Regions from separate parts of the Roseibium sp. ROS1 genome, predicted to be linked through region 3. Evidence: predicted binding sites of a transcription regulator. Region 3 holds the regulator's gene; each other region holds the start of a gene.
The links. The regulator PhoB, encoded in region 3, activates phosphate uptake and scavenging genes when phosphate is short. The targets are predictions, from matches to a motif close to TGTCATNNANCTGTCAT.

Region 1: the regulator PhoB is predicted to act here: its motif matches at 5,159-5,175, upstream of ACYQ6M_RS18945 (BtaA family protein).
Region 2: the regulator PhoB is predicted to act here: its motif matches at 2,434-2,450, upstream of phnC (phosphonate ABC transporter ATP-binding protein).
Region 4: the regulator PhoB is predicted to act here: its motif matches at 2,824-2,840, upstream of ACYQ6M_RS24680 (DUF2794 domain-containing protein).

The regions. Positions count from the first base shown of each region.
Region 1 covers NZ_BAAGIG010000003.1:610,008-617,162, reverse strand. Annotated here, with positions in the region: gene ACYQ6M_RS18970 (tyrosine phosphatase family protein) at 1-331, opposite strand, end outside; gene ACYQ6M_RS18965 (YfbR-like 5'-deoxynucleotidase) at 386-1,048, opposite strand; gene ygfZ (CAF17-like 4Fe-4S cluster assembly/insertion protein YgfZ) at 1,072-1,986, opposite strand; gene ACYQ6M_RS18955 (dihydroorotase) at 2,182-3,513, shown strand; gene ACYQ6M_RS18950 (L,D-transpeptidase) at 3,778-4,986, shown strand; gene ACYQ6M_RS18945 (BtaA family protein) at 5,230-6,492, shown strand; gene ACYQ6M_RS18940 (class I SAM-dependent methyltransferase) at 6,525-7,155, shown strand, end outside.
Region 2 covers NZ_BAAGIG010000009.1:38,304-45,458, reverse strand. Annotated here, with positions in the region: gene phnE (phosphonate ABC transporter, permease protein PhnE) at 1-625, opposite strand, end outside; gene phnD (phosphate/phosphite/phosphonate ABC transporter substrate-binding protein) at 696-1,544, opposite strand; gene phnC (phosphonate ABC transporter ATP-binding protein) at 1,541-2,350, opposite strand; gene tnpB (IS66 family insertion sequence element accessory protein TnpB) at 2,559-2,753, opposite strand; gene ACYQ6M_RS29455 (hypothetical protein) at 2,958-3,611, opposite strand; gene ACYQ6M_RS29450 (hypothetical protein) at 3,698-4,318, shown strand; gene ACYQ6M_RS29445 (AAA family ATPase) at 4,470-6,755, opposite strand; gene ACYQ6M_RS29440 (hypothetical protein) at 6,759-7,155, opposite strand, start outside.
Region 3 covers NZ_BAAGIG010000003.1:492,521-499,675, reverse strand. Annotated here, with positions in the region: gene pstC (phosphate ABC transporter permease subunit PstC) at 1-437, shown strand, start outside; gene pstA (phosphate ABC transporter permease PstA) at 437-1,789, shown strand; gene pstB (phosphate ABC transporter ATP-binding protein PstB) at 1,837-2,598, shown strand; gene phoU (phosphate signaling complex protein PhoU) at 2,630-3,325, shown strand; gene phoB (phosphate regulon transcriptional regulator PhoB) at 3,406-4,107, shown strand; gene ACYQ6M_RS18410 (GcrA family cell cycle regulator) at 4,434-4,970, opposite strand; gene ACYQ6M_RS18405 (acetylornithine transaminase) at 5,411-6,607, shown strand; gene argF (ornithine carbamoyltransferase) at 6,607-7,155, shown strand, end outside.
Region 4 covers NZ_BAAGIG010000004.1:404,961-412,115, forward strand. Annotated here, with positions in the region: gene dctP (TRAP transporter substrate-binding protein DctP) at 1-919, opposite strand, end outside; gene ACYQ6M_RS24675 (aminotransferase-like domain-containing protein) at 1,047-2,444, shown strand; gene ACYQ6M_RS24680 (DUF2794 domain-containing protein) at 2,909-3,298, shown strand; gene ACYQ6M_RS24685 (Bax inhibitor-1/YccA family protein) at 3,614-4,396, opposite strand; gene ACYQ6M_RS24690 (hypothetical protein) at 4,579-5,352, opposite strand; gene ACYQ6M_RS24695 (ABC transporter permease) at 5,682-7,155, opposite strand, start outside.

The DNA.
Region 1 (7,155 bases), 120 kb from region 3:
ATTCATTCGCATTCGGGTTGAGCGCACAAGCTGCCACATAGGCACCGGCCGTCGAGCGGCTGATGCCTGCCCAGCAGTGTATCACCAGCGGTTCCTGCCGGTCCCAGGATCTCACGAAGGACAGAAAAGCCTCCACTTGCCTTTCACTGGCCGGAACCAGCCCCTTCACCGGCGTTACAATGTCGTTGAAGGCAAGAAACAGATGGCGTTCCGGCAAGATACCGACAGGGGTCGGCACGCTCATTTCGGCGTTGATCAGGGTGATCACGGATTTGGCGCCGGTGGAGACCACCGTTTCGGGCAATTTCGACAGGGAACAAACGTGCAGCATGACAGAACCGGTTCTTCGTATCCGTCAATAAACTAGGGTCATTCGTGGGCAAGGTCACCCGTTAGCTTGTCTGCTTTTCGGGTTGTTCCCAGCTTCGCGCAGGGCTTCGATCTCTTCAAAGCGCTGCATGAACATTTCCTGGGCAGATTTCACCGGCAGAGGCTCAAGGCCGTAACGCAACTTGCCGTTCGCATCGAGCGGAAAACCACGTGGCTTGCCGAAAATCTTGGCAGCTTCGTCTTCGTCGAAACCGGCCAGTTCCACCGCCTCGAAATAGGCACAGATGATGTCGGCGCGCTTTGCGAGCTTCTTCACGGCCACGGGAATTGCCGCAGGCAGACCGAACCGCAGGTGGATTGCCCCCTGCAGGCGGGATTCCACCCCCTTGTAGGCTTCACCGATGACGGACTTGAAGGGGGATATCATGTCGCCGATGACATATTCCGGCGCATCATGCAGCAGAACAGCCAGGCGCCAGTGCGGCGGCAGGTCCGGTTTCAGCATCATGGCGATGTCTTCAACGATCAGCGAATGTTCCGCGACCGAGAAGGCATGGTTGCCATAGGTCTGTCCGTTCCAGCGGGCGACACGGGCAAGGCCATGGGCGATGTCGGTGATCTCGACGTCGAGCGGTGAGGGGTCCAGAAGATTGAGCCGTCTGCCGGACAACATGCGCTGCCAGGCGCGCGGGGGCTGGTCGGTTCGGGCAGAGGCCATCGGTCCTCAAAGATCTCGCGGTTTCAGTCCGCGGTGCTGGGCTCCGGCAAGGAAAACGATGCCCAGTCGGGCACCTTGACCAGAATCTCCGCGTCACCGCATTGCAGAGGGATGCCGTTGTCCTTGGCTTGGGCTACCTTGTCAAGACGGAGCAGGGCAAGGCCCACAGCGCTGTCGCCGGTACCGGCACTGGACCCGAGCGCCCCGACGGATTTGCCGCCGGCCATGATATCGGCGCCCTTTTCGGGGAGCATCGCGCCGCTTTCGATCTGAACGAACCGCTTGCGGGCGCTGCCCCGGTGCTGCATGCGCGAAACCACTTCCTGGCCGACGTAACATCCCTTGGAAAAGGAGACACCGCCAAGCTGATCTAGATCGGCATCGTGAGGGAAAATATCCGAGTAGTCGTAGTCTTTCAGACCTTCCGGCACGCCTTTTGAAATGCGGTGAAGATCATAGGCCGCAACGTCCGCGGGGGAACCATCGAGCATTGCGGAAAGATCAGCCACTGAAGCGGCTATGCGCATCCCGAGGGCTGGCAGCCGCGGATCCGTGACGCAGGCCAGGGCTGCCTCCAGACCAAGGTTCAAAGCGTTGCCCGCTTCCGAAGCGTCATCCCAAACCGCAATCACTCCGACGTCTTCCGACAGCAGTTCCAGTTCCACCTTTGCCCGCAGCCGATAGAATGTCAGCCGTTTCAGAAGGTCGGCTGCCGTTTCTGATGGGGCATCCAGCAGATACCCGGTTTCGACGCGGTAAATCAGGAAATCGAACAGGATCTTGCCCTGGGGCGTCAGCAGGGCACCTGCGCGTGCGCCATCTTCCGTCATGCCGTCGATATCTGCCGTCACCAGGTTTTGCAGGAAATGCTGTGCCTCGGCACCGCCAACGCGGATCAACGAGCGGTCGGACAGATGGGCATAGGACAGGGTCGACACGGCAGGCTCCATGGAACGGATGACTGATTCAGACAGGTTGTCTGGCCAGTTTCACTTGAGTGCCACATAGGCGCTTTCCCCACCGTGGGCAAGGTTCTGAATCTGTCGGCCCCTGTCTGGTCCTTTGCCGCCGGGCCGCGTATAAGCCCGTTAAACCGACCTGCCGATAAACCCGAATTAACGCGGAGGAGCCACATGAGCGCGACCTATGACCTGATCCTGAAGGGCGGAACCGTAGTCAATCAGGACGGCGAGGGGCAGCGTGATGTCGCTGTTCGCGGCGGCCGGATTGTCGGCATAGGCACCTTCGACGCTTCACAGGCAGGCGAAACGGTCGATTGCACGGGCCTGCATGTCCTGCCGGGCGTCATGGATACCCAGGTGCATTTCCGCGAGCCCGGTCTCGACCACAAGGAAGACCTGGAATCCGGTTCCCGTGCTGCCGTCATGGGCGGCGTCACCGCGGTCTTCGAGATGCCGAACACCAATCCGCTGACGACTTCCGAGGCAGCCCTTGCCGACAAGGTGCGGCGCGGACACCACCGCATGCACTGCGACTTTGCCTTCTGGGTCGGCGGAACGCGGGATAACGTCAAGGACATTCCTGACCTGGAACGACTGCCGGCGGCAGCGGGCATCAAGGTGTTCATGGGGTCTTCCACCGGCGACCTTCTGGTGGAAGACGACCAGGGCGTGAAGGAAATCCTGTCCGTAACCCGCCGCCGGGCGGCCTTCCACTCCGAGGACGAATTCCGCCTGCGCGAACGTCAGGGAGAACGTGTTGAAGGCGACCCAAGCTCCCATCCGATCTGGCGTGACGAGATCGCAGCGCTCCAGTGCACCCAGCGTCTTGTGGGCATTGCGCGCGAAACCGGCGCCAAGATCCACATTCTGCATCTGTCTACGGCAGAGGAGGTCGATTTCCTGATCGACCACAAGGATGTCGCCTCCATCGAGGTGACGCCGCACCACCTGACATTGACGGACGAAGCCTATCACCGGCTGGGTACGCTGGTTCAGATGAACCCGCCGGTGCGTGCACCGCGCCACTCGGAACGTCTCTGGTGGGCCTTGCAGCAGGGCATTCTCGACATCTTCGGTTCCGATCATGCCCCGCATCTTCTGGAAGAAAAGCAGAAGCCCTATCCGGCGTCCCCGTCCGGAATGACCGGTGTGCAGACGCTGGTTCCGATCATGCTGGATCATGTCAACGCAGGCCGCCTCAGCCTCGCGCGTTTTGTCGACATGACCAGTGCAGGCCCGGCCCGTCTTTTCCAGACGGCGCTCAAGGGCCGGATCGCAGTCGGCTATGATGCCGACTTCACCGTGGTGGACATGAAGCGCAAGGAAACGATCCGCAACGAGTGGATTGCCTCCAAGTGCGGCTGGACACCTTATGACGGCAAGGACGTCACCGGCTGGCCGGTTGGCACTGTTGTCCGCGGGCAGCGCGTCATGTGGGACGGCGAGCTGACGACACCCTCGCGTGGCGAACCCGTCCGTTTCCTGGACGGACTGAAAGCCTGAGAAAAGCCGCTTCTGCGGGAACCGTTGGCGTGAATGGGCCGTTTTCCCCATTCAGGCCCCGTTCACGTTGCGGCTGCTAGCTGTACAAAATGTGATGTGAATAACAGCCGCGAGCTGGGTAATGTGCGACTTTGCGGCTGAAAGGTCGAAGGAAACCAATAAGTAACCGTGTTTCCTAACCCGATCTACACAGATGTTGGTTACAGTTTTAATCGAGCTTTATGGGTATTTGCGTTGGGGAGCTCAGGGATGTTGTCATTGGAAATGAATAGCCGGAGCAGGCACAAGCGCTCGCTGCTCAACTTGACCGGTGCCGCAGTTATTTCGTTCGCCGCCATGTCGGCCGCATTCGCGCGTGACGCCGCTCCGGAAACGGATGTGGCAAGCGAACCGCCATTGCACATGCTGGTGTCGCTGGACGAGCAGAAGATCAAGGTCTATCGCGGCCTTGATCTGATCGAAGTGTCGTCGATTTCCTCCGGGAAGCGCGGCCACAGCACACCGACCGGTGTGTTTTCCATTCTGGAAAAGAGGCGCAAGCACTTTTCCAACCTCTACGACAATGCGCCGATGCCATTCATGCAGCGTCTGACATGGTCGGGTATTGCCCTGCATGTCGGAAGGTTGCCCGGCTATCCGGCTTCGCACGGTTGCATTCGTCTTCCGAAAGCATTTGCACAGTCGCTTTACAGCATGACCGAGCGCGGCATGCATGTTGTCGTGACACGGGGCGAGGCGAACCCGCTTGGTGTGCATCACGCTGTATTGCCGCAGCCCTATGTGCCTGAAACCGAGGTCGCAAGCCTGACGGACGAGACCATTGCAGCCGATCCGGCTCTGCGTGGTGCCATTCAGGAAGCGCCCCTGCAGGCTAACCTGCCGGCAGTACAGCCGGAAAATCCTTATTTCGATCAGCCTCTTCGGATGATCATCACGCCGCAGAAAGCACCAAGCCGCATTCAGGTGCTGCAACAGCTGCTCAACCAGATGGGCTTCAATGCCGGTCCGGAAGACGGTGTCATGGGCCGCAAGACCCGTGCAGCAATCAGCCTGTACCAGGAAGGTGCCGAACTGCCGGTAACCGGTCAGCTGACCAATGCGCTTGAGTTCCGCATCCATGCCGATGCCGGATACGAAGAGCCGAAGAATGCAACGCTGCGGATCCGTCGCAAGTTCCGCGATGTCTATTCCGCCCCTGTCTCGATCAAGGATATCGACCAGGAAATCGGAACGCACGTTTTCACTGCCATGGATTTCAAGCCCGGTGACTCGTCGGTCGAGTGGATGGCGGTATCTGCCGAAGGTGAACGCGGTGGCGCGTCGATGGACGTTCTCGACCGGATCGAGATGTCCAAGAAGGTCGCGCTTGAAGTTTCCAGGATGCTGACCCCGGGTTCGTCCCTGACGGTCACGGACCGAAACTTCACCCGCAACACGGGTCTTGGCACCGACTTCGTGGTTATCACGCGCTAGGTTCGGATCTCCCAACGGTCTGGACGGAAACACAGCCCCCGCTTCGGCGGGGGCTTTTTTGTTTCGTTTCCGCTGGGGAGGAAGGCTTCCCATCGACGAAGACGCTCCTGACTGCTGAGGCAGGTCTTCACTGGCGGTTTATTATCCGGATAACGGCTCGTTTCTCCGCAAACGTCACCAAACTGTCGCGTCCGTCACGTATCGGAAGGCAGTTTATTGGCGCAGGTGACTCGGGAGAAAGACATGGCGCAGAGCACGCTTACCGCATCGAAGAAACGTCTCAAGAATGCGGTTCACCGTTCCGAAGCCACCTCCAAGGACGGTTTTCTCGAGCGCCTGTTCACATTCGCTTTCAAGGGCCTTGTCTATCCGCAGATCTGGGAAGATCCGGATGTCGACATGAGAGCTCTTCGCCTGACGCCGGACTCCCGAATGATCACGATCGCGTCGGGCGGCTGCAACGTCATGTCCTACCTGACGGCAAATCCGGCCGAGATCACTGCGGTGGACCTCAACCGTGCACATGTGGCGCTGGGCCGGCTGAAACTGGCGGCAGCCAAGCATCTGCCGAATTACGAGATCTTCTACAGGTTCTTCGGCGAAGCAGACGAAAAGGCCAATGTTGCCGCCTATCAGCGGTTCCTGAAAGACAAGCTCGATCCTGAAACGGTCGCCTACTGGGAAGGCCGTGACATGGCCAATTGGGGCCGCAAGAGGATCACGCTGTTCTCGCGCGACCTCTATCATCACGGTCTGCTGGGCTATTGCATCGGCGCGGGACACCTGGTCGCAAGGCTCTATGGCATCGATCCGAAGCACATGGTCAAGACCAGGTCGCTGGAAGAACAGCGCACTTTCTTCGATACTGCACTGGCACCGCTGTTCGACAAGCGTCTGGTGCGCTGGGCTACGTCCAAGAAGATGTCGCTCTACGGCCTCGGCATTCCGCCGGCGCAGTATGACGCCCTGGTATCGGCCAGTGCCGAACGCGACATGTCTGCGGTTCTGCGTCAGCGGCTTGAGAAACTCGCTTGCGACTTCTCCATGCAGGACAACTATTTCGCCTGGCAGGCCTTCGGCCGTGGCTATGCTCCAAGCGGTCAGGACAGCACTGGGCCGGCCGGGCCGTTGCCGCCATACCTAAAGCGCGAGCATTTCGAGGAAATCCGTCAGCGTGCGGGCCGTGTCCGTGTGCTCAATCGCAATTTTACCGAACACCTTCAGTCGGTTCAGGACAATACGCTTGACGCCTATGTGCTGCTGGACGCCCAGGACTGGATGACAGACCATCAGCTCAATGCACTCTGGACCGAGATAACGCGGACCGCGCTTCCAGGTGCCCGGGTCATCTTCCGCACCGCTGCCGAACCGACACTTCTGCCGGGCCGCGTATCCGACCAGATCCTGAACCGCTGGACCTACGAGGAAGAGGAAAGCCTGGAGCTTGGCCGTCAGGACCGCTCCTCCATTTATGGTGGCTTCCATCTTTATGTGTTCAACGGCTAAGCTGGCCGTCCTGCGTACGGAAACATAGCGTCATGACCCAAGCCGTCGAAACAGCCCGGCTGATGGATGCCGTCTATCGCCATCAGCGCCATTTTTACGACCTGACCCGCAAGTTCTACCTGCTCGGGCGCGACAAGCTGATCCGCGAGCTTCAGCCGCCGCGAGACGGCGTCGTGCTGGAACTTGGCTGCGGCACCGGCCGGAACCTGATTGCGGCTGCAAAAGCCTATCCGGACGTTCGTTTCTACGGTCTCGACATTTCCAGGAACATGCTGGAAACCGCCCAGAAGAACATCGACAAGGCAGGCCTGACAGACCGGATCACGCTTGTGGAAGGCGATGCCGCAAACCCGGCGGCAACGGAAGGTTTTGGTGTTCCGGCTTTCGACCGCGTCTTTTATTCCTATACGCTGTCCATGATCCCGATCTGGCGCGAAGCATTGGCGGCAGGTGCCGCGCGGCTGGCGCCGGACGGGCGGATCCACGTGGTCGATTTCGGTCAGCAGGAACGCTTGCCTGGCTGGTTCAAGCGCGTCCTGTTTGCCTGGCTCAAATCCTTCCACGTATCTCCACGAGCCGACCTGGAAGGCGAGTTGAAAGCCCTGGCTGCCAGCATCGGCGCAGTTGCCTCTTTCCATCGCCTTTACGCCGGCTACTCGGACT
Region 2 (7,155 bases), on a different contig from region 3:
CCCACCGATAGATGGTCACATCGGCCAATTGCGGTAGAACTTGTGGCAAGATCGCCCGCGTCACGATCTGGAACGGCGACGCACCAGCTGCGCGTGCGGCTTCTATAGGCGCATTATCGCAATGCTCGATCGCCTCCGCAAAGAACTTGCCCACCATGCCAACCGAGTGAAGACCAAGAGCCAGCACGCCTGGGAGCGCTCCAAATCCCACTGCCGCCACGAAGACGATGCCCATAATCAGCTCCGGGATCGACCGTAGACCATTCAACAATCCACGCGAGATCATATAGATGACAGCGTTGGGTGCTGTTTTCCCTGAGGCGAAAAAGCCAACTGGAAGTGATATCAGTACCGCGATCGCAGTCCCAGCTATACTCATCGCCAGAGTGTCGATGAGAGGGCTGATCCACTCCAAGCCTCGGTTGAAATCCGGGGGAAACATTTCCGTACCGAGCTGCCAGAGCGCAGGAAACCCAGATCCCAGACGCTCCAGATCAAGAAGACCGGAGTGATAACTGCTAACAATGATCACACACGCAATTGCCAACGCGATCACGCCAGCTCTGGTCCAAGCTTTGTTTTGATGTTGAAGGATAGAGTCGTAGTCGGCCGACGGCTGTGTCATCACATATCCTGGAAGAAAGGACGCAGGCCAGCGCCTGCGTCGAAAGGTGAGAAACTGTCTCGAACGCGCCTTACTGACTCAGGTCCAAGTTCAGCACTTTACCGAGCTCACGGACGACGTCGTAGGCTTTGTCATCGATCGGAGCGAACCCATCGGCTTTGAAGGATGCCAATACCTTTTCGTCTTTAAGGTCGATGAAGGCTTTGGTGATCGCCTCTTTCAACGAAGTGTCAAGATCCGACCGCATGGTCCAGGGGTACTGCGGGAACGGATCGGACTCGGCGAGGGCGATAACTTTCTTAGGATCAATGGTGCCACGAGCGACCATTGAATTGTAGATGGGCAACGAAAGTCCGCCAATCTGAGCATTGCCATTCTGCACTGCAATAGCCACGGCATCATGCGACCCTACGAAGTTCTCGCTATAGTCTTTTCCAGCCTCAACTCCGGCCTTAAGCAGCATAGATTTCGGGATAAGGTGGCTTGAGGTGGAAGCCACGTCCCCAAACGCGACCTTTTTCCCTTTTGCATCTTCAAGGCTTTCGATGCCAGCCTCTGCATTGGCGACAACTACAGCGCGATAGGTAGTTTCGCCATCCTTCATAAGTGCTGCGAAAGGCTCGATATCAGCCTTGGTTTTCGCGAGCGTGTAAGAGAGCGGCCCGAAATAAGCCAACTCAAGCCGGCCGAAACGCATCGCTTCGATCATTGACGAGTAGTCGGTCGTTACGATCAGTTCAATCTCCCGACCGAGTGTCTTCTCAAGATACTCCTCGAGAGGACGATTGTTTTTGATGACAGTGGCGGCGTTCTCGTCCGGTAGCAACGCGACGCGCAATGTCTCTGGATTTGAGCCAGCATGCGCCAACGAACTCCAGCCAAGAACGGCGAGGAATGCGAGGGACAGAAGCTTCTTCATAATGCGGCCTCCATGGCAGCTAAAGGTTGATCATACTCGTAGTTGGACAAATCTTGTGTTGTGGTCGGATTTCTTGGGGCGCTGCGGTAGATCGACGCACACATTTGATCGGTCAGTTCGTCGACAGCGGCGTCCGCAACCACTTCCCCGTCGCGCATAGCAATGACCCGGTCGCCGAACCGGCGAGCTAGATCGATCTGATGAAGGCTGATCACAGCAGTGATGCCGTCGGCTGTGCATATTTCGCGAAGCTGCGACAGGACCTCGACAGCCGTTTCAGGGTCCAGACTTGCAACGGGCTCATCTGCAAGGACCAGTTGGGGCTTCTGGACCAGCGCGCGCGCAATGCCCACCCGTTGCTGCTGACCGCCGGATAGTTGATCCGCCCTGACGAGAGCCTTATCAAGAAGGCCTACGCGTTCAAGGCATTCCAACCCCAGCCTTCGATCCGAACGCGGCATAGGGAACAACGTACGCCAGCCAGAGTGGTAGCCCAGGCGGCCCGTCATGACGTTGTCGAGCGCGCTCAAGCGCCCTATGAGTTGGTGCTGCTGGAATATCATCCCAGTTCGCCTTCGGTGAATGCGAAGCTTAGTTTCCGCATCCAGAGCACCAATATCGTTAGAAGTGATCGAACCAGACGTCGGCGCAACCAAGCCGTTGAGTGTCCGGATGAGGGTAGATTTGCCTGCGCCGGATCTACCGAGGAGCACGACGAACTGACCCTGGTTGAACGTCAATGTCGTTGTCTTCAAAGCTTGGGTGCCGTTGGCATAGGTCACGGCAACTCCGTTCAGAGCCAGCATCACAATAATCCTGATCGTTAGTGGTGCATCGATTGAATATTTGCATCACTATGGGCGACATATGACGTCCGTTTATCAGGCTCGTGAAACTTCAATGACAGCACTTAAACTCAGCTCTACCTCCTCGCGTAGCTGCGATGGAGAAATTTCACCCAGAGCCGCCTGATCATGACGGCCCGGTCCCAATTCTACACCACCTTGACGGATGCTATCCCATATTCGGCCAGATAAACCGGCCCTTCTCCAGCCGCCGGGTAAAAAGGCAGGCGCCCAGACCATCATGCCAGATGATCTTCAAAATATCCGATCTGCGGCCCCTGAAGACGAAGAGATGCCCTGACAACGGATCATGCTGCAGAACCTCCTGCACCCGAAGCGCCAAGGAGGGAAAGCCACAGCGCATGTCCGTATATCCGCGCCTTCCTGGCGGGCACCCTTGATCCCGAATATTCCCGTCAGCTGACCGAGCAACTACGACAGGCAGGCGTCCCGGTTTGACCATGCCGTCGCTGGCAATTAATCTGAGCACGTGGCGGATGTTTGCAAGCAGACCCGGATGTTTGCGAGCACATTGGCAAAGAGCGTGAGCACGACGCCCGCTCCATTGTCAGATAATTCGAGCAGAAAATGCCGATGTTTGCGAGCAGAGGCGCTTATGTTGGCAAGCCGCTACATATACCCCTCCCACCGATGCCAATGCGGCTTGCCAGGATTGAGGCAAATACGCGATCTCACTCAGCCTGCGCATGAAGCCTGAAAATCCTGGGAACGGCGGCTCGTGTGCAGTCAATCGGATTTCCAGAATTTCCTTCGGTTGTCGATTGCTCCATTGGGACCAGGCCCGCGTCGAGGACGGGGCTCCCCATCGGATCAGAATGCGTTCGGAAAATTCCTGCCCTTCTTCAATCCATTCCAGATCGAACGCATCGAGATCTGGAATGCCTTGTTCGCTTTCGAGAACCAGCTCATCCTGAAATGCGGGTAGCCGAACCCCGTCCCACTGCCATTGATCCACTATTCGGGTTGAGCCCAGAAACATCGCCGTAGCGGAGCCGTCTGACAAAGTAGGACCTGGTATGAAATGACTGGCAATTGTGGCGCCGGCGTAAGGGGAGGGATTTTGTTTTTGAAAACTGGCGAAGCTGGCGAACGAAACTAACCCGCGCCGCCAATGTGACATGCCACGATGATCGTGTCTCATTAGACGCACGGTGTTAGGGGCAAGGCCCAATCTTTCCAAGAAATCTTTAAAGTTAAACATTGATCATGAGCACTCCGAATTGTCGGTTACCTTTCTCGCGATCGGTGCATCAAATATAGTGTAGCGATAAACGCTAAGAGGTTAGCATGAATGGCCAAACAATAAGTTGGATTCAGATTCTTCAGGTGGGTGGGCTCGCCGGTGTGATCAGCGCTTTGATTGGCGGTGGTGTGAAGGAAATATTTGAGCATCTGGAGCGGCGGCGTAAAGCTAGATATCTCGCGCTGAGGCTCGCGTTAATTCTTGAGAATTATTACCGTGCCTGCGCCGACCGAATTTACGACATTGACCTCCACATTGGTAGCAACGGCGCGGCTGGCAACAACTTTGCAGGATTTCCAAAACTTGTTGCTTATCCGGATGATCCAATCGCTTGGATCTACATCAACCAGGGTGTCGCCGACGAAGTTCTGAATCTTCCTGCAGAAATCGCGGCGATCAATGATGGCATAAACTTCAATATTGGCATGGATATGGACCCCGATGGGGCTGATCCAGACATAACCTTGAAGCCGCTTTATGAAATGGCTTTTCGATCGATAGCACTCGCTCGGAAGGTAAGATCGAAACACAAACTCTCCAAAACGAACAGAACCGCTGAATCTGAACAACAGCTACGCGGACACCAAGAGAAGTTCTTAAAGGAACTTCGTGCTCGCGAGCAGAACCGCTCGCAACTCTTAAATCCAAGCAACGATATAACCTAACATATACTGCTTATTGTGGAACTTTTGCCTAGCGCTGGAAAAGATTGATGCGATTAAACGGCTGCAAATTTGGCGTTTATTAGCTAAAAGCTTCGATGTGGCACGCTCGCCTCAGACCATCTTCGCGATCTGTGTGACGGGCCTCGGTCATTCAGTACCCCCCGACGATCAGCAATGTTCTTTGCACATAACCCTGCAGTTCTCCGTCATTTATCGGTTCGTTGTCAGCCTTTCCGGGGTTGGTGTCGTGGTGATATTTTTTCGAGAAGTCATTGATGCTTTCCAGCTCTTCAAGGGCGGGATGCATGGGATGAGCACCGTTTGAATCCCTGACCCGCTTAATCATGTCTCCAAGCCATTCATTGTCCGGGAATTGATGCGGAAACCTGTACCGATGATAGCCTTCCAGCACCGGCCGGATCTTTCGCACAATATCGATCAATTCCTTCGCACCGTTCAGGCGGTACGACGACAGGGCCGCATGATCTTTGAAATAACCGTCCTGTGTCTCCTTCTCCACGTCCCATTCTTCGATTGTGGTCGCATTGTCCGGTGCGCGTGAAAGCTGCAGACAATGCCGCTCCGCCCTCGGCAGCTTGGAATGGACGAGATTGAGGAAATGCGGATCATGCGAGAAGAGAAGGAGCTGCGCGCACTCTCGGCCGTACTTCTTCAGTAGTTCGGCGGTGCGTTCCCGGCGCGAGCGATCCTGGCTGTTGAACGGATCATCGAAAACGACGACACGGTTCGCCTTGTTGGGATCGTGGTCGAGTTGAGCGAGGAAGAATGCGAGCGCCAGCGTGCTTTTGTCACCGGCGCTGAGTGTCGTCCGGAAACACGGCTGGCCGGACGGCGTGCTCCCGTCGCCGAGATCGACGGCATGCTTGTTGATGAGAATCTGGTAAACGCTTGAGGGCGTGCCGCCGACATAGGTCTTCTTGCTGTTCGTAATCGAAAAGCCCGCGCCAAACCCGTCCAGCAGCTTGTTTATGGTCTTCTCGTATGCGCTGATCGTTTTATCGGCGTGACCGTCAAGCTTGTCCTTCGCCTTTGATTTGCTCTCATCGAGCTTCTTTTTGTCAGCGTTCAGTGTCTGATATTCGGTGAATAGCGGCTTCACCTTCGGATCATGCCGGAGCTTTATCAGCCTGAGCCCTGCTATCTCCTTTTCCACGGCCGCCGGATTCGCCGACTTGGCTTTTTCTTTCTGCGCGGAAATCGCCTCGTTCGCCGCCACGATCTGCGTGTCGTAGGCCTTGAGAATGTCGGCTGCTTCGTCGTAGGCCGTTTTAGCCGTTTGAAACGGCTGGTCTGCCGCGATTGCGGTCAGAGGACTCCTGCGTTTGCTTTCGATCAACGTGTGGGCCGCCTCGCGAAGCGTTCTAGCCGGTACTGCGATCGCATTCTCAAAATCCGGTTCCGCAACTTCGAACGTGGCAAATCGCTTCCAGAACTGAATTCCGCTTTCATTGTTGGCGACCAAAGTGCCCAGCCTCGCAAGCGGCGTGTCTCCGAGGGCTGCATCCAGGGCTTTATCCAGTTGATTGATCTCTTCGATCACCGTGGCATAGGAGTCGGAAAAGAACTGCTTGTAGGCTTGGATGAGATCAAGACCTTTAGTGTTCTGCCCGCAGAAGGGGCAGACATCGTCACGAAAATAGCCGAGCCCTTCCGATATCCAGCTTTGGCCGTGCTCGTGCATTTCGTGGCGCGTCATATGCTCCCTCAATCGGGCTTCGGCGTCGGCAGAGACATCTTCCAGCGTCTTTGAGAGAACGGCCTCGAATTCGGCGGGGAGTGAAGGCACTGCCGGCCTCTGGAGCAGTGCGCGCGTCTTAATCTGTTCAGCCTGCTTGGCAGCTTCAAGTTCTGCCGTCTTGGCTGTGATCTTCGCGTCTATGTCAGTATCTTCAGCCAGATCGAGGAAATGCTCCAGCTTCACACCATTCGGCAGGTGCGGCTGAATTGCCTTTTTGGCCCTGCCGATTTCGGAGTTCTTCTCCCGAATATCCTCATCAAGTTTGTTGACGGCATTTGCTAGTTGAACGCCTGCCTCACCGATAATGACCTGCAACAGGTTCGTACGATGATCGCGACTTACATACTCTCCGGCATGAACGTTCCGGGAAACAAATGTAGAATCGAAAATCGCTATTTCCGGAAGGGTCTTCGACCAGCTTTGGGCCGTGTATATCGTATTGCCGGTACTTAGCCGGATCGATGCTTCAGGATCGTTCGCTACCGGCGCGATCGTGGTGCGTTCGGTAATGTGTTCATGCTGGCCCGTTTCGAGCGATCGCAATACCGCACAAAGCGTTGTCTTTCCGCGGCCGTTCTCCGCAAAGAAGAGATTGAACCGGTTGAGCTCAGGCCCTTTCTGCGCGCAGTTTATCAACCGGCCGACATTTTTTACGCTCAGGAACTTCTTGATCGGCATCGTTCACCCCCCGGTCTTCGGATTTATACCGAGTACGATTCCGCTAATCCGGTCGAGCTCCTGAAAATTCGCAGACGCGGACAGTTTCTCGCGGAGTTTTTTCCGACGAACCGGGAGGGAACGATTTGGATCACCAATATAGGGATCGCCCGCAAAAACAGTGGCCGCTTCGGCAGCAACGTCTCTTGCCAACGTCACAATGGCCAAGTGGTCAGTATTGCCTGGATCATAGGGCGGTATCAGCCGATATGGCAGGGTGTGTATGTGGCGCGGCCCAAAATCACCTTCGGGGTTGAAGGGCAGGATAGCATCGGTAAGTGCGGCGCTGTTGAGAATGCCGGTCCGAAACCATGCTTCGGCCTCGTCCTTGACCACCTGCCAGTAAAGGGTCTGGTCGATT
Region 3 (7,155 bases):
GCGCTGTCATGGGCATCATGCTGATCCCTTTCGTGAGCTCGCTTTCCGACGACATCATCAACGCTGTGCCGCAGGCCATGCGTGACGGATCGCTCGGACTTGGTGCCACCCATTCGGAAACCGTGAAGCAGGTCATTCTGCCGGCGGCCCTGCCGGGGATCGTCGGGGCTATCCTGCTGGCGGCCTCTCGCGCCATCGGTGAAACCATGATCGTTGTGCTGGGGGCCGGCGCTGCGGCCCGGCTCAGCATGAACCCGCTCGAAGCGATGACCACCGTAACCGCGAAGATCGTCAGCCAGCTCACCGGCGACGCCGACTTTGCCTCCCCGGAAGCCCTTGTCGCCTTCGCACTCGGCATGACCCTGTTCGTCGTGACCCTGGGGCTCAACATCGTCGCGCTCTACATCGTGCGCAAATATCGGGAGCAGTACGACTAATGACCGACACGACCCTTACGCCACCGTCGGGCAAGACCAGTGCTCCGACCCCGCACAAGACCACGTCGATCCTCGAACTCGATCCGCTGACCAGAAAGCGCAACGCCGCTGAAGCGCGCTTCAAGCTCTACGGCATCATTGCCATCGGCATCGGCCTGTTCTTCCTCGTTGCGCTGTTGTGGGCAATCCTTTCCAACGGCCTTGGCGCCTTCAGCCAGACGTTCCTGAAGGTGGATGTCCCGCTCAATCAGGAGCAGATTGCCGAAGCGGAAAAGTCGGTGGTCAAGACCTCCAAGTACCGGGCCATCATTGACGACGCCTTTGCCAAGGAACTTGCCGGTCTCAACATCACCACCGACATGTCGGCAAAGGACCTGCAGAAGCTGTTCTCCTCAGGGGCTGCCGCAACGGTTCGTGACTATGCACTTGCCAACCCGGACAAGATCGGCACGACGGTAACCTTCGAGCTGATCGCCTCATCCCGTGTCGACGGCTACCTGAAGGGCCGCGTCAAGCGCGAGGATCTTGCCGAAGACAAGAACCTGGATGCCGCACACCTGGATCTGGCTGACCAGATGCAGTCCGCCGGCATTCTGGAGAAGCGCTTCAACTGGGCCTTCATCACCGGAACCGATGCTTCCGACAGCCGTCCGGAGCAGGCCGGCATCGGGGCGTCCATGATCGGGTCGCTGTTCATGATGCTGGTGGTGCTGTTCCTGTCGCTGCCGATCGGCGTGGCCGCTTCCATCTACCTGGAAGAGTTCGCTCCGCAGAACAAGTTCACAGATCTGATCGAGGTGAATATCTCCAACCTGGCCGCCGTTCCGTCCATCGTGTTCGGTATTCTCGGTCTGGCGGTGTTCATCCAGTTCATGCATCTGCCGCAATCCGCACCGCTGGTCGGTGGCCTGGTGCTGACGCTGATGACACTTCCGACGATCATCATCTCCACCCGCGCCTCCTTGAAGGCCGTTCCGCCGAGCATCCGCGATGCGGCCCTTGGCATTGGCGCCTCCAAGATGCAGTCGATCTTCCACCATGTCCTGCCGCTGGCCATGCCGGGCATTCTGACCGGCACGATCATCGGTCTGGCACAGGCGCTTGGGGAAACCGCTCCGCTGCTCCTGATCGGGATGGTCGGTTTCATCGCCTCCAATTTCCCGGACGGTGTGGCTGCCGGTTTCTTCTCTCCGAACTCGGCCATGCCGGCCCAGATCTACGAGTGGGCGAAACGTGCTGACCCGGCCTTCTATGAACGCGCTTGGGGCGGGATCATCGTGCTGCTGGTCTTCCTCATGACCATGAACATTATCGCTATCATCCTGCGCCGCAGGTTTGAACGCCGCTGGTAAGGATTGCTCCGATGAACGAGATGCCGAATTTTGAACAGGCGAAAACCATGACCGACAGCAAAATTTCCGCGAACAAGGTGCAGGTCTATTATGGCGATACCCACGCCATCAAGGACGTGGACATCGAGATCCAGCCGCGGTCCGTGACTGCCTTCATCGGTCCCTCCGGATGTGGCAAGTCGACGTTCCTGCGGACGATCAACCGCATGAACGACACCATCGATATCTGCCGTGTGGAAGGGTCGATCAAGATCGACGGTGAGGACATCTACGATCCCAAGGTCGATCCCGTACAGCTGCGCGCCAAGGTTGGCATGGTTTTCCAGAAGCCGAACCCGTTTCCCAAGTCGATCTACGACAACATTGCGTACGGTCCGCGGATCCATGGTCTGGCCCGCAACAAGTCCGAGCTTGATGAAATCGTTGCCTCCAGCCTGCAGAAGGCCGGGCTTTGGGAAGAAGTCAAGAACCGTCTGGACGAGCCGGGCACCGGCATGTCGGGCGGTCAGCAGCAGCGTCTGTGCATTGCCCGTGCGATTGCCGTCAGCCCGGAAGTGATCCTGATGGACGAACCGTGCTCGGCGCTCGACCCCATCGCGACCGCGAAGGTGGAAGAGCTGATCGACGAACTGCGGGAAAACTTCACCATCGTGATCGTGACCCACTCGATGCAGCAGGCTGCCCGTGTGTCTCAGCGTACCGCGTTCTTCCACCTGGGTATTTTGGTTGAAGAAGGTCTGACGGAGGACATCTTTACCAATCCGAAGGACAAGCGTACGCAGGACTATATTACGGGCCGCTTCGGCTAAGCATTTTTTAGGTTTCTGAAGGGGACACAGGATGTCTGAACATACAGTCTCGGCTTACGATGACGAACTGACGGCCATGGCCGGCAAGGTTGCCGAAATGGGTGGTATTGCCGAAAAGGCTTTCGCCGATGCGGTGTCCGCGCTGGTGTCGCAGGATCTGGAGCTTGCCAAGGCGACGATCAAGGGCGATGTCCGTCTGGACAGCCTTTACAACGAACTTGAAGTGAAGCTGATCGAGCTGATCGTCCGCCGCCAGCCGATGGGGCAGGACCTGCGTGAAATCACTGCCGCAACGCGCATTGCCAATGACTTGGAGCGTGTTGGCGATCTTGCCAAGAACGTTGCCAAGCGCGTCATCGCCATCGACAGCGACTTGCAGTCCAAGAAGCTCGCGATCGGTGTGGAGCACATGACGGAACTCGCTCTTTCGCAGCTCAAGCAGGTGCTGGATGCCTACGCCCGCAAGGATGCGGAAGCCGCCCGCCGGGTTCAGGAAGCTGACGCCGAAGTCGACGCGATCTACACATCGATCTTCCGCGAGCTCCTGACCTACATGATGGAAGACCCGCGGGTCATTACCCAGTGCGTCCATCTCTTGTTCTGCGCAAAGAACATCGAGCGCATCGGCGATCACGCGACGAACATCGCCGAGAACGTCTACTACATGGTCACTGGCGAGCGTTTGCCGGAAGACCGGGCAAAGGTCGACGAAACAGGCGCGGTCTGACCCGCCGGTAATCGTCGGATTTGCAGAAGATCTTAACGGCCGGCGCTTCGGCGCCGGTTGCGGTAATTGGAGCGAGATGTATGCCGAAGGTGCTCATCGTTGAAGACGAAGAACCGCTCAGCCTTCTATTGAGATACAATTTGGAAGCGGAAGGGTACTCGGTCGAGTCCTGTGTCCGGGGTGACGAGGCGGAAATCCGCCTGCGGGAAAGCCTGCCGGATCTGTTGCTGCTCGACTGGATGCTGCCGGGCCTGTCCGGAATTGAACTGTGCCGCCGCCTGCGGGCGCGCGAAGACACCGAGCGCCTGCCGGTCATCATGCTGACGGCACGCGGTGAGGAAGCAGAGCGCATCCGCGGCCTGTCGACCGGTGCCGACGACTACGTGGTCAAGCCCTTCTCGGTACCGGAATTGATGGCCCGCGTGCGCGCCATCCTGCGCCGGGCAAGTCCGGAAGTGGTGTCCAGCATGTTGCGATCCGGCGATATCGAACTGGATCGCGAAACGCACCGCGTTCGCCGCAACACCAAGGAAATACACCTGGGGCCGACGGAATTCCGCCTGCTGGAATTCCTGATGACATCGCCTGGCCGTGTCTTCTCCCGCGAACAACTGCTGGATGGGGTCTGGGGTCACGATGTCTACGTGGACGAACGCACTGTCGATGTTCACGTCGGTCGCTTGCGCAAGGCTCTGAACAAGGGCAAGGCGAAGGATCCTATCCGTACCGTCCGTGGTGCCGGATACGCCTTCAATGACCAGTTCACCTCTGCCACTGCCTGAGCGCAACTTGCAGAATGGAATTAAGGAGCCCGCTTTCAAGCGGGCTTTTTGTTTCTCAGCGGTTATGTGCCTTTCGCGGAACAAGGTTCTCTTCTGCGACCACCCCATCAGATGTGTCGGTGTCGGGGCTGATCCTGCGGTCCCTGTCGTGGCGGAGCGGTCAAACAAGGTTTGATTTGATGGAACGGAAACGACATGGATCGGTGCCAAGAACAAGCCGTGGGAGGTCACTGGTCGGGGTCGGGCATCTGGTCAATGGAAGGCCCAAACAAAAAAAAGCCCGCCAGATGGCGGGCTTTCTCATGAATTGGTTAGGTGCGAGGCTATCAGCCTGCCTGAGCCATCGTCTTGCGATCGCGGCGGCGGTCGGCGACCGGCTGATACGCGATCTTGCAGTGATGAGCGCAGTAGGGGACGCCGGCATCGGACTGGCGGCCGCAGAAGTAGAAGTCGTCGGTCGCCGGGTCGCCAATCGGCCATTTGCAGGTCCGCTCGGTCAGCGTCAGGATGGTTGCGCGCTGCGAGATCGGAACGAGCTCTGCAATCGGCTCTACGCGCGGCTTGGCGGCCACCACTGGTGCAGGCGAGATGTCTGCTTTAAGGGCCGTCGCGCCGATCGACTGCGGATGTGACGTCGTCGGTTTCTTCGGCGCTGCACCCGTTGCAGGAGCTGCGGTGCGCGGCCGGCGCGGCTTGGCGCTTGAAGAGGTGGACTTGGCGCGGCCGGACAGGCCAAGGCGGTGCACCTTGCCGATCACGGCGTTACGGGTAACACCACCCAGTTCGCCTGCGATCTGGCTTGCGCTCAAGCCGTCGCCCCAAAGCTTTTTGAGAAGCTCAACTCGTTCGTTTGTCCAACTCATTGCCGCACCCTTTAGTTTGACCGTCCTGCGGCCATTAACCCCGTGTTAAGCATGCGCAAGCACGCTTAATGCTGGCAGATCTAGTGCCTCTTGGTGATTTGCCTCACGAGATCTCGTGTCTGATTGCTGAGAGGTTACAATAACGTTAATTTGTCAGGCAACCACTCGACCCAAACCAGTTGGGGATGAAACGACTTTTCCCCAATTATGGCGAGGTCATTGAGAATTTTATGAAATCCGCCCTCTGCGGCACATGAAATGTCTTGTGCGCCATTTCCATTGACAGTGCATGGTACCGGCAGTGTATAAGAAAGCCGCTGCGTGCCGCCTCATCGGGGCGGCACGTTGCGTTTTGGCCCTTCGGCATCTTTTCAAGGTGACGGCCCGGCGTCGGGGCGACGCAGGGACAGCAGGGGCGTTTAAAGGAGACAAACGAGGTTATGTCCGCGACTGCACTATTCGGAAATTACGCAAGATCGAACCTGTCTTTCGATCATGGGGAAGGCGTCTGGCTGGTTACCACCGATGGCCGACGATTCCTCGATTGCGGTTCCGGCATCGCGGTCAACGCACTCGGTCATGCCCATCCGCATTTGGTCAAGGCGTTGCAGGATCAGGCAGCCAAGCTGTGGCATACCTCCAACCTGCACCAGATCCCGGATGGCGAACGGCTGGCGCAGCGCCTGTGCGCGGAAACCTTTGCCGACAAGGTGCTGTTCGTGAATTCCGGCGCGGAAGCGATGGAAGCTGCCATCAAATGCGCGCGCCGTTATCATTATGACAACGGCAACCCCGAGCGGTTCCACATCGTGACCTTCGAAGGCGCTTTCCATGGCCGGACCATCGCGACCATCGCGGCTGGCGGCCAGGCGAAATATCTTGAGGGCTTCGGCCCGAAGGCTCCCGGTTTCGATCAGGTGCCGGCAGGAGACCTGGATGCGCTGAAAGATGCCATCGGTCCGCAAACGGCCGCAATCGCGATCGAGCCCGTGCAGGGCGAGGGCGGTATCCGCGAAATTCCGACCGATTTCCTGCGTGCGCTGCGCAAGATCTGTGATGACAACGGCATTCTGCTGATCTTCGACGAGATCCAGACCGGTGTCGGACGGACCGGCAAGCTGTTCGCTCACCAGTGGACGGGCGTGGAACCGGACCTGATGGCAATCGCCAAGGGTATCGGCGGCGGGTTCCCGATGGGCGCATGTCTTGCAACGGCAGAAACGGCAGCGGCGCTGTCCCCCGGGACCCACGGCACCACCTTTGGCGGCAATCCGCTGGCCATGGCAGTCGGCAATGCCGTTCTGGATGTCGTTCTGGAAGACGGGTTCCTGGAAGGTGTCCGTCAGAAGGGGCTCAGCTTCAAGCAGAAGCTGGCCGGACTGGTGGACGGCCATCCGGACGTTCTGGCCGAAGTGCGCGGCAACGGCCTGATGCTCGGTCTGAAATGCGTGGTGCCGGTGGCAGATTATGTGCTTGCAGCCCGTGAAGCCGGTCTGCTGGCAGTTCCTGCCGGCGATAACGTGGTGCGCATCATGCCGCCGCTGACCATGAGCGAAGAGGAAATTTCCATTGCTGTCGAGCGCCTGGAACAGGCTGCTGTCGCCATGGAAGCGAAATTGGCGGAAGGAGCGGCCTGATGACCGCAAACGGAACCTACCGGAACTTTCTGGATCTGACGGACTTCGAAGGCGACGAACTGCGCGCCATCCTGGACACCAGCCGGAAGATCAAGTCGAGCCGCAACGGTGTGCATCGCGGCCAGGGCCCTCTGGCCGGCAAAGTGCTGGCCATGATCTTCGAACAACCATCGACCCGTACGCGCATTTCCTTCGATGTCGGCATGCGCGAGCTTGGCGGCGAGACCTTGATGCTGACCGGTGCGGAAATGCAGCTCGGCCGCGGAGAGACAATCGCCGATACGGCGCAGGTTCTGTCGCGTTTCGTCGACGCGATCATGATCCGCATCCTCGATCACAACGACCTGCGTGAACTTGCAGAAAATGCGACAGTGCCGGTGATCAACGGCCTGACCAAGCTCTCGCATCCCTGTCAGATCATGGCGGATCTGTTGACCTTTGAAGAGCATCGCGGTTCGATCAAGGGCAAGAGCGTTGCCTGGACCGGTGACAGCAACAACGTGCTGGCTTCCTGGATTCATGCCGCGCCGCGCTTCGATTTCGAATTG
Region 4 (7,155 bases), on a different contig from region 3:
CCGCGACATCGGCCGGGTCGAGCTGGATGATCTCGACGCCTTGTTCGCCGTATTTCTTCAGGACATCGACATTCTGCACCATGATATGCTGGCGCAGCGATCCGGAGATCTCCCGAGCCGCAACGGCAAGCGCTGCCTTGTAGTCGTCCGGCAGCGCGTCATAGGCGCCCTGGTTGGCGACATAGCTGGTGGCGGTGGTCGGCTGGTGCACGCCCGGCAGGATGATGAACTTGGCGACTTCGCCAAGGCCTGCTTCGTAGTTGGCGGTGAGATCGCCGCGGTCGGCAAAATCGATCAGGCCTTTTTCCAGCGCCGTATAGACTTCCGCCGTCGGCAGCGGGGTCACGGAAACGCCCTGGTCGGCCATGACCGCGGAAGCGAGCCCGACAAAGCGACCCTTCTTGCCGGCCATGTCGGCGATGGTTTCCATCTTGACGGTCGAGTGGATCGGCTCTTCGCCATAGACGGTGGGGGCAATGTAGAAGAGACCGGCCCTTGCATAGGCTTCGCGGGCGAGATCCAGACCACCCTTTTCGTAGAACCAGGCTTCATACTGGTCGGACTCGGGGAAGCCGAACGGGATGGTGGACGTGAAGGCAAATGCCGGGATCTTGCCGGCTTCGTAGCCGTCGAAGGTCTTCATCAGCTGGAAGGCGCCGGCGCGAACGGCATCGAATGCCTGGTTGGCAGGCACGAGCTGGCCGGCGGAGAACAGCGTGATCTTGAAGTTGCCGTCGGTCAGTTCGCTGACGCGCTCGACAAACTTCTTCTCGAATTCGAAAGGTGTGGTGCCGGCGTCCCAGAGAGCCTGCATGCGCCACTCAACCGCATCCTGTGCCTTGGCCGCAATCGGTGCTGCGAGGGCGGTGCCGCCAACGGCTGCACCTGCAAGAAGGCTGCGTCTACTTACTTTGGTCATTTTTCCCTCCCAAGGAAATTGCCATTTGCTGGCGTAATGGGGCAAACTGTCATAAAAATGATTGGGACAATCAAGGGACAGTTGTCGGATTTATGGGCAGCACTGTCCCAGTAAATTTTGAGGGACAATGAGGGTTACGGGTAGCGGTCGGAAACTGTCTCGCGTCGATCAGATCGTCGAGAAAGTCGCGCTGATGCTGGAGGCAGGGGCATACAAGACGTTTGAGCGGTTGCCTTCCATTCGTCAGGCCGCGCGGGAGAACGGCGTTTCGAAAAACACGATGGCGGAAGCTTACGACCGGCTGGTCGCCCGGGGGCTACTGGAAGCGCGGGCCGGCTCCGGATACTACATGTCACAGGTCGGACCGGCTTCCAAGACCCCGCCAGCGCCACATGTCACGGCTGCGGTTGACGGCATGTCGTTGCTGCGGGAGCAGTTGGAACAGCATTATGAAGTGCGTCCGGGAGATGGGCGCCCGCCGCCGTCGTGGATGGAGGGGGCGGAGCTGCGCCGCCATTTCGCCAACGCCAAGACGCCTTTTCCCGAAGCGATCGAATTCGGCTACGGCAGTTCGTGGGGATATGGTCCGTTGAGGGACCGGCTGCGGATGCAGTTGCTGGAGCGGTCGATCCCGGCCGATCCGCAAGGACTTCTTTTGACCCATGGCGTCAACCATGGCCTGGATCTGATCATCCGGCATCTGACGGAGCCTGGCGATACGGTTTTTGTCGATGAGCCGGGCTATTATCCGCTCTTTTCCAAGCTGACCTTCGCCAAGGTGCAGATTGTCGGTATTCGGCGGGACAGGGACGGTCCGGACCTGGAAGACCTGACCGCCAAACTCGCTCTTTACCGGCCGAAGATGTTTGTCACCCAGTCCCACGGCCACAATCCGACCGGCGGTTCCCTGTCACCTTCGCGGTCATTCGGGTTGATGCAGCTTGCCGAGCGCTGGGGGTTCCTCCTCGTTGAAAACGATGCGCTTGCCGATATTCTTCCGGCCACGCTGCCAAGGCTGGCGGCGCTGGACCAGCTGGAGCGAGTGCTTTATCTCGGCACCTTTTCCAAGACACTGTCGGCCAGTCTCAGATGCGGTTACGTGGCTGGAAATCCGGACATCATCCGCCAGCTTGCCGATATCAAGATGCTGACGGTGGTCAATTCATCCGACCACGTCGAACGCTTCGTGTTCAATCTGATGCAGGCCGGCCATTATCTGAGACATCTGCGGCGTCTCAGGAGCCGAGTGGAAGATGCCTACAAGGCATCCTTCGGGACACTGGAGGCGATCGGGTTGTCTGTGCGGGAGTGCTCCATACCCGGGTTCTATCTCTGGGTGGAGTTTCCCGATGATGTGGATGAAAGGGAACTGTGCGCCGCTGCCAGCAAGCAAAGTATCTTCATTGCGCCGGGCGCCGTCTTCTATCCGAACCGCGAGACCCGGCAGAAACCGGCAATGCGGGTCAATGTGGCCTATGGAACCGATGCGCGGTTCCTGTCGTTCCTCAGGGATTTTCTGAAGTAGTTTGAAAGCAGAAGAACAGGCAGGTCCACAAATGAAAAGGGCCGGCATAATGCCGGCCCTTCAGTTGCCCTGATGTTTGACTCACTAAATCTGGTTGGCCAGTAAAAACCCCGGGGGGCTGGGGGGCTAATGCATTCCGCGGCTTCTACGGGCCATACCCATCAGGGTATGATCCTAATATGGGTGTCTAAAATGGCTGGCCAAGGGCTGGAATGCGGCAAAATCAAGGAAATTTATGCATTCTTTCTTGGCAAAGTGCCGTTGCGTTCGTTTTTGCACTTCTTCCCGTAAAACTTATTGGCAAAATTACTCTGGTTTCGGACCTCTGTCTGTCAATATGACGTTGCGGGCTTGCCAGAATGGCTAAAGAAGACGCATCATGACAGCCAGGTGACAGGCGTCTCCCGACGATTCTCTTGTCGGTTACCTGTCAGCAGCGAAACCGCGAACGGAATGGAGGCGGAATGAGCGAAGCCGACGACAGCGCGTTTCAGCGTGGTGCGGGTGCAAGCCCGTCGCCACAACATCAACCGGCTCCCCCTCCCAAACCCATTGTTGCATTCAACAGGCGCGAACTCGATGTCATTCTGAGGCTCTACGGGCGCATGGTCGCCGACGGCGAGTGGCGAGACTATGCCATCGACCTCCTGAAGGACCGGGCAATCTTCTCCGTGTTTCGCAGATCTTCCGAAATGCCGCTTTACAGGATCGAGAAGGACCCGAAGCTGGCCCGCCGCCAGGGCGCTTATTCGGTCGTGGCGACCGGGGGCATGATCCTGAAGCGTGGCCACGATCTGGCGCAGGTGTTGAGGGTTCTGGAGAAGAAAAAACATCTTCGGGTGGTCGACGCCTGACCAGGCATCCGGTCAGTCAGCTGATGGCCGGGTGAGGTTCATTTCCCCTGCGTTGATCCGGTCACAGGTATTTCCTTGATGGTGGCGTCAATGACCGGCCAATGCTGGTCGGTTACCGGCTGGCCGCGGACCGGACGATTGGTTCGACCAAACCTGGCAGCGCAGTGTTCTGCCGCTTCATTCCATTGATTTGCGCAAGGCTGGCGTTGACGCCCATTGACGCAAGTGTAAGCAAGCGATGTGTCGGATAGTCGTGCGGCCACAAAAAAGCCCGGCACAAGGCCGGGCTTTTCCGTTTGTTCAGTTTGGCTGCGCTTAGTCGCGGTTGCCGAACAGCTGCAGCAGCATGATGAACAGGTTGATGAAGTCGAGGTACAGACGCAGCGCGCCCATGACGGACTTCTTCGTAGCGACTTCACCGCTGTCGCCTTCGTAGTACATTTCCTTGATCTGCTGGGTGTCGTAGGCGGTCAGGCCGGCGAACACCAGAACACCGATCACGGAGATGGCGAACTGCAGGGCGGAAGATGCCATGAAGATGTTGACCAGCGACGCGATCACGATACCGATCAGGCCGATGAACAGGAACGAGCCCCAGCCGGACAGGTCCTTCTTCGTGGTGTAGCCGAACAGGCTCAGCGCCCCGAAGGTACCGGCGGTGATGAAGAAGACCTGAGCGATCGAGCCCGGGGTGTAGACCAGGAAGATCGAGGACAGGGAGATACCCATTACGGATGCGTAGACCAGGAAAAGGGTCCGCGCTGCGCCGGCACTCATGGACTGAATGCGGAAGGACAGCCAGAACACCATTCCGAGCGGTGCGAGCATGACAACCCATTTCAGCGGGCTGCCGTAGATGGCAACACCCAGCTGGGTGAGCATGCGGCCGTTGCCAAGGCTGGCGACAGCAGAGTTCGGATCGGTGGTCGTTGCAAGCATGACCGTTGCCAGCGCAAGAAAGCCGGTCAGCGCAAGGCCGATGGTCATGTAGTTATAGACGCCCAGCATGTAGGAGCGCAGGCCCTGATCGATGCCGGCCTCGGCGCGTGCGCCGGCGACGGTATACGCGCCTTGAGATTGACGGTCATAGGTCGACATGGTCGTAAAAATCCCCTTCTAGATAGACGTGCGCATGCAATCGCGCATGCAACACAACTCCCTCAACATATGGGAAAAGCCTATCCCGAGCACAAGTCGAATTCGATGAAAAATTCGTAATCTTTGCGCTCAGGACGTATTATTTGAACCTATCCTTAAAAACTGGCTCAGATTCAGTCGTATTATTTCATGGCTTTCAGTCGGGATTCGATTTGCCGGTCGCAGGTGCCGCCGGGGTTGCGAACGATTTCTTCCGACGCGAAATCGAGGATTTCCTTGTCCGGATCTTGCATCTGCTCGACAGTCACACCGGGTTTGAACCACTGCAGAACCGCATAGTCGCCGCCGGCATCGGTGAGGAAAGCGATCGGCTTGCCATTTTCGGTGATGCCCATGCGGCCGACGCGGACTTCCGCAATCGATACCTTGCGCGCTTCGCCGTCGATGGTCAGCCGGTTTTTCGACACGTTCAGTTTCTTCAGCTTGGAACCTTCAGTGCCGACCCAGTTACCGTAGAAGCGCTTGCCTTTTTTCTCGACGGAAAGGCAGGAGTTCTCGAAATTCGGGATGGAAAGACGGACGGCGGAAACCTCGATCGGATCCTCGCCCTTGGGCGCCAGCGTGTATTTCATCGCGTTGTCGCCGGTCCGGTACACCCGGATGCCGACCGGCGTATAGCCGGAATCGTTCATCGAACGGGTGAAGAAATCGAACTGGTTGGCGTCGTTGGTGCCGGCCCGGCGATAGAGCCAGCGCTTCGGCAAACCGTTTTCGAAGACCAGCCAGTCACTGACGACGAGACCGCGCGGGCCTTCCGGCGTGTTCAACTGCCAGACCCCGGTATGAAACGGGCTTTCCGCCGACGCGGCAGGGGCGAAAGCCATAGCGGCAACTGCGGACAGGGCTGCGGCCCCGGCAATGGTCTTCAAACGAATTTTCGGGAGAAACTTGAACATGGAATGGCCCCTTCTTAACAAACTGCCCGGAGCTGAACCGGATAGCCAAGATCAATTCAGTATGCAAGTTGTGTGGAGCTGAAGTTTGTCGCGATTTGGTTGTATTTCAGGATTTTTTCCTGAACGAAGTTTGCCAAGAGCTGTGGGCGCCGGATCGAAATAGATCAGCGCCTGCCAAGAATTCGTTCGATCTTGTTTTCGGAAGTCTACCGGTTCACCGGAAATAGCCTTGCTGATCAAAGGAGGCACGACCGAAGCCGGCAAACGTCCTTTGATCAGCTATTTCCTGTGCGCACGTTGGCCGCTACAGCAGCTGACCGCATTTTGCGCTAGAGATTTCGCAGGACAGGTGCGGGCTTTTCACCCAGCACTCGCCATGTGCCGATGAGGCCGAAACCCACCGTCAGCACCAGCGCGATGAGCGCGGCACCTGCTGCGGTCACCGGCATCATCACGAACGACCCATCCATGATCTGCGTTATCACGTACCAGGCGGCGACCCCTCCGGCCAGCAGGGCGAACACCGCCGTTGCAAGGCCCAAAATGGCGTATTCGAGTGCATAGGCGAAGATCAGGCGAGCCCGCGTCGCACCAATGGTTTTCAGAATGACCGCATCGTAGATCCGGCTGCGATGACCGGCGGCAAGTGCACCTGCCAGAACCAGAACGCTGGCGATCAGCGTGATCGAGCTTGCGCCGCGGATGGCCCAGGCAAGCTGTGCCACCAGATCGTTGACCTGAGAGATCGCGTCCTTCACCCGGATTGCCGTCACTGTCGGAAAGGCGTTCGAGACAGTCTTCAACAAGGCAAGTTCCGTCTCTTCCGGCACATCGTCGTCCCAGCCAAGGGTCATCAGATGGGCATGCGGGGCACCGGCAAAAGTGTTCGGAGAAAACACCATTACGAAATTGATCGCGAGGGACTGCCATTCCACCGTACGCGTGTTGGCAATTTCCGCCGTGATTTCCCTGCCGAGCACATTGACCGTGATCCGGTCTCCGATCTTGAGGCCGAGATCGGTGGCGGCCTCTTCATCGAAGGACACCAGAGGAATGCCTGTGTAGTCCTCCGGCCACCAGGAGCCTTCTTCCAGCTTCGAGTTCTTGGGCAAGCTTGCGTCATAGGTAATGCCGCGGTCACCGCGCAGCACCCAGCCAGAGCCTTCCTGGGCGGGGACGAACTTGTCGGCTGCAATACCGTTCAGCGAGACAATGCGCCCGCGCAGCATCGGGACGCTTTGCAGGTTGGCGTCGGATGCTTCAGCATTCAGCAAGGCCTCGAAGGCATCGCGTTCATGGCTCTGGATATCGATGAAGAAGAAGCTCGGAGCCTTGTCGGCAATGGTTGCGGTCAGCTCGCGCCGCAGGTTTCCGTCGATGAGGGCAAGCGCGACCAGCAGCGACAGGCCAAGTCCCAGCGACAACACGACTGACGGGGTCAGCGCTCCGGGACGGTGAATGTTTGCAATCGCCAGCCTGAGCTCGGTCGAGCGGACACTGGGCAGGCGCCTGGCTATGGCCATGATCCCGCGTGCGACCAGCACCAGCAAAACGAACGCACCGGCGGATGCGGCGATGTAGGTGCCGGCCATGCGCTGGTCGTGGGCAAGCAGAATGGCGATGGCGGCAAGGGCAAGCACTGTTGCCGCGGTGGCAAACAGATAGCGTTTGCGCGGCAGCTTGGCACCACCGGTTACGATATCCCGGAAAAGGGCCGTCGGCGGTACGTCATGAGCCCGCCCCAACGGCCAGATTGCAAAGGCAAGAGCGGTCAGGAGGCCGTAGACGAGGCCAAGGGCAAGC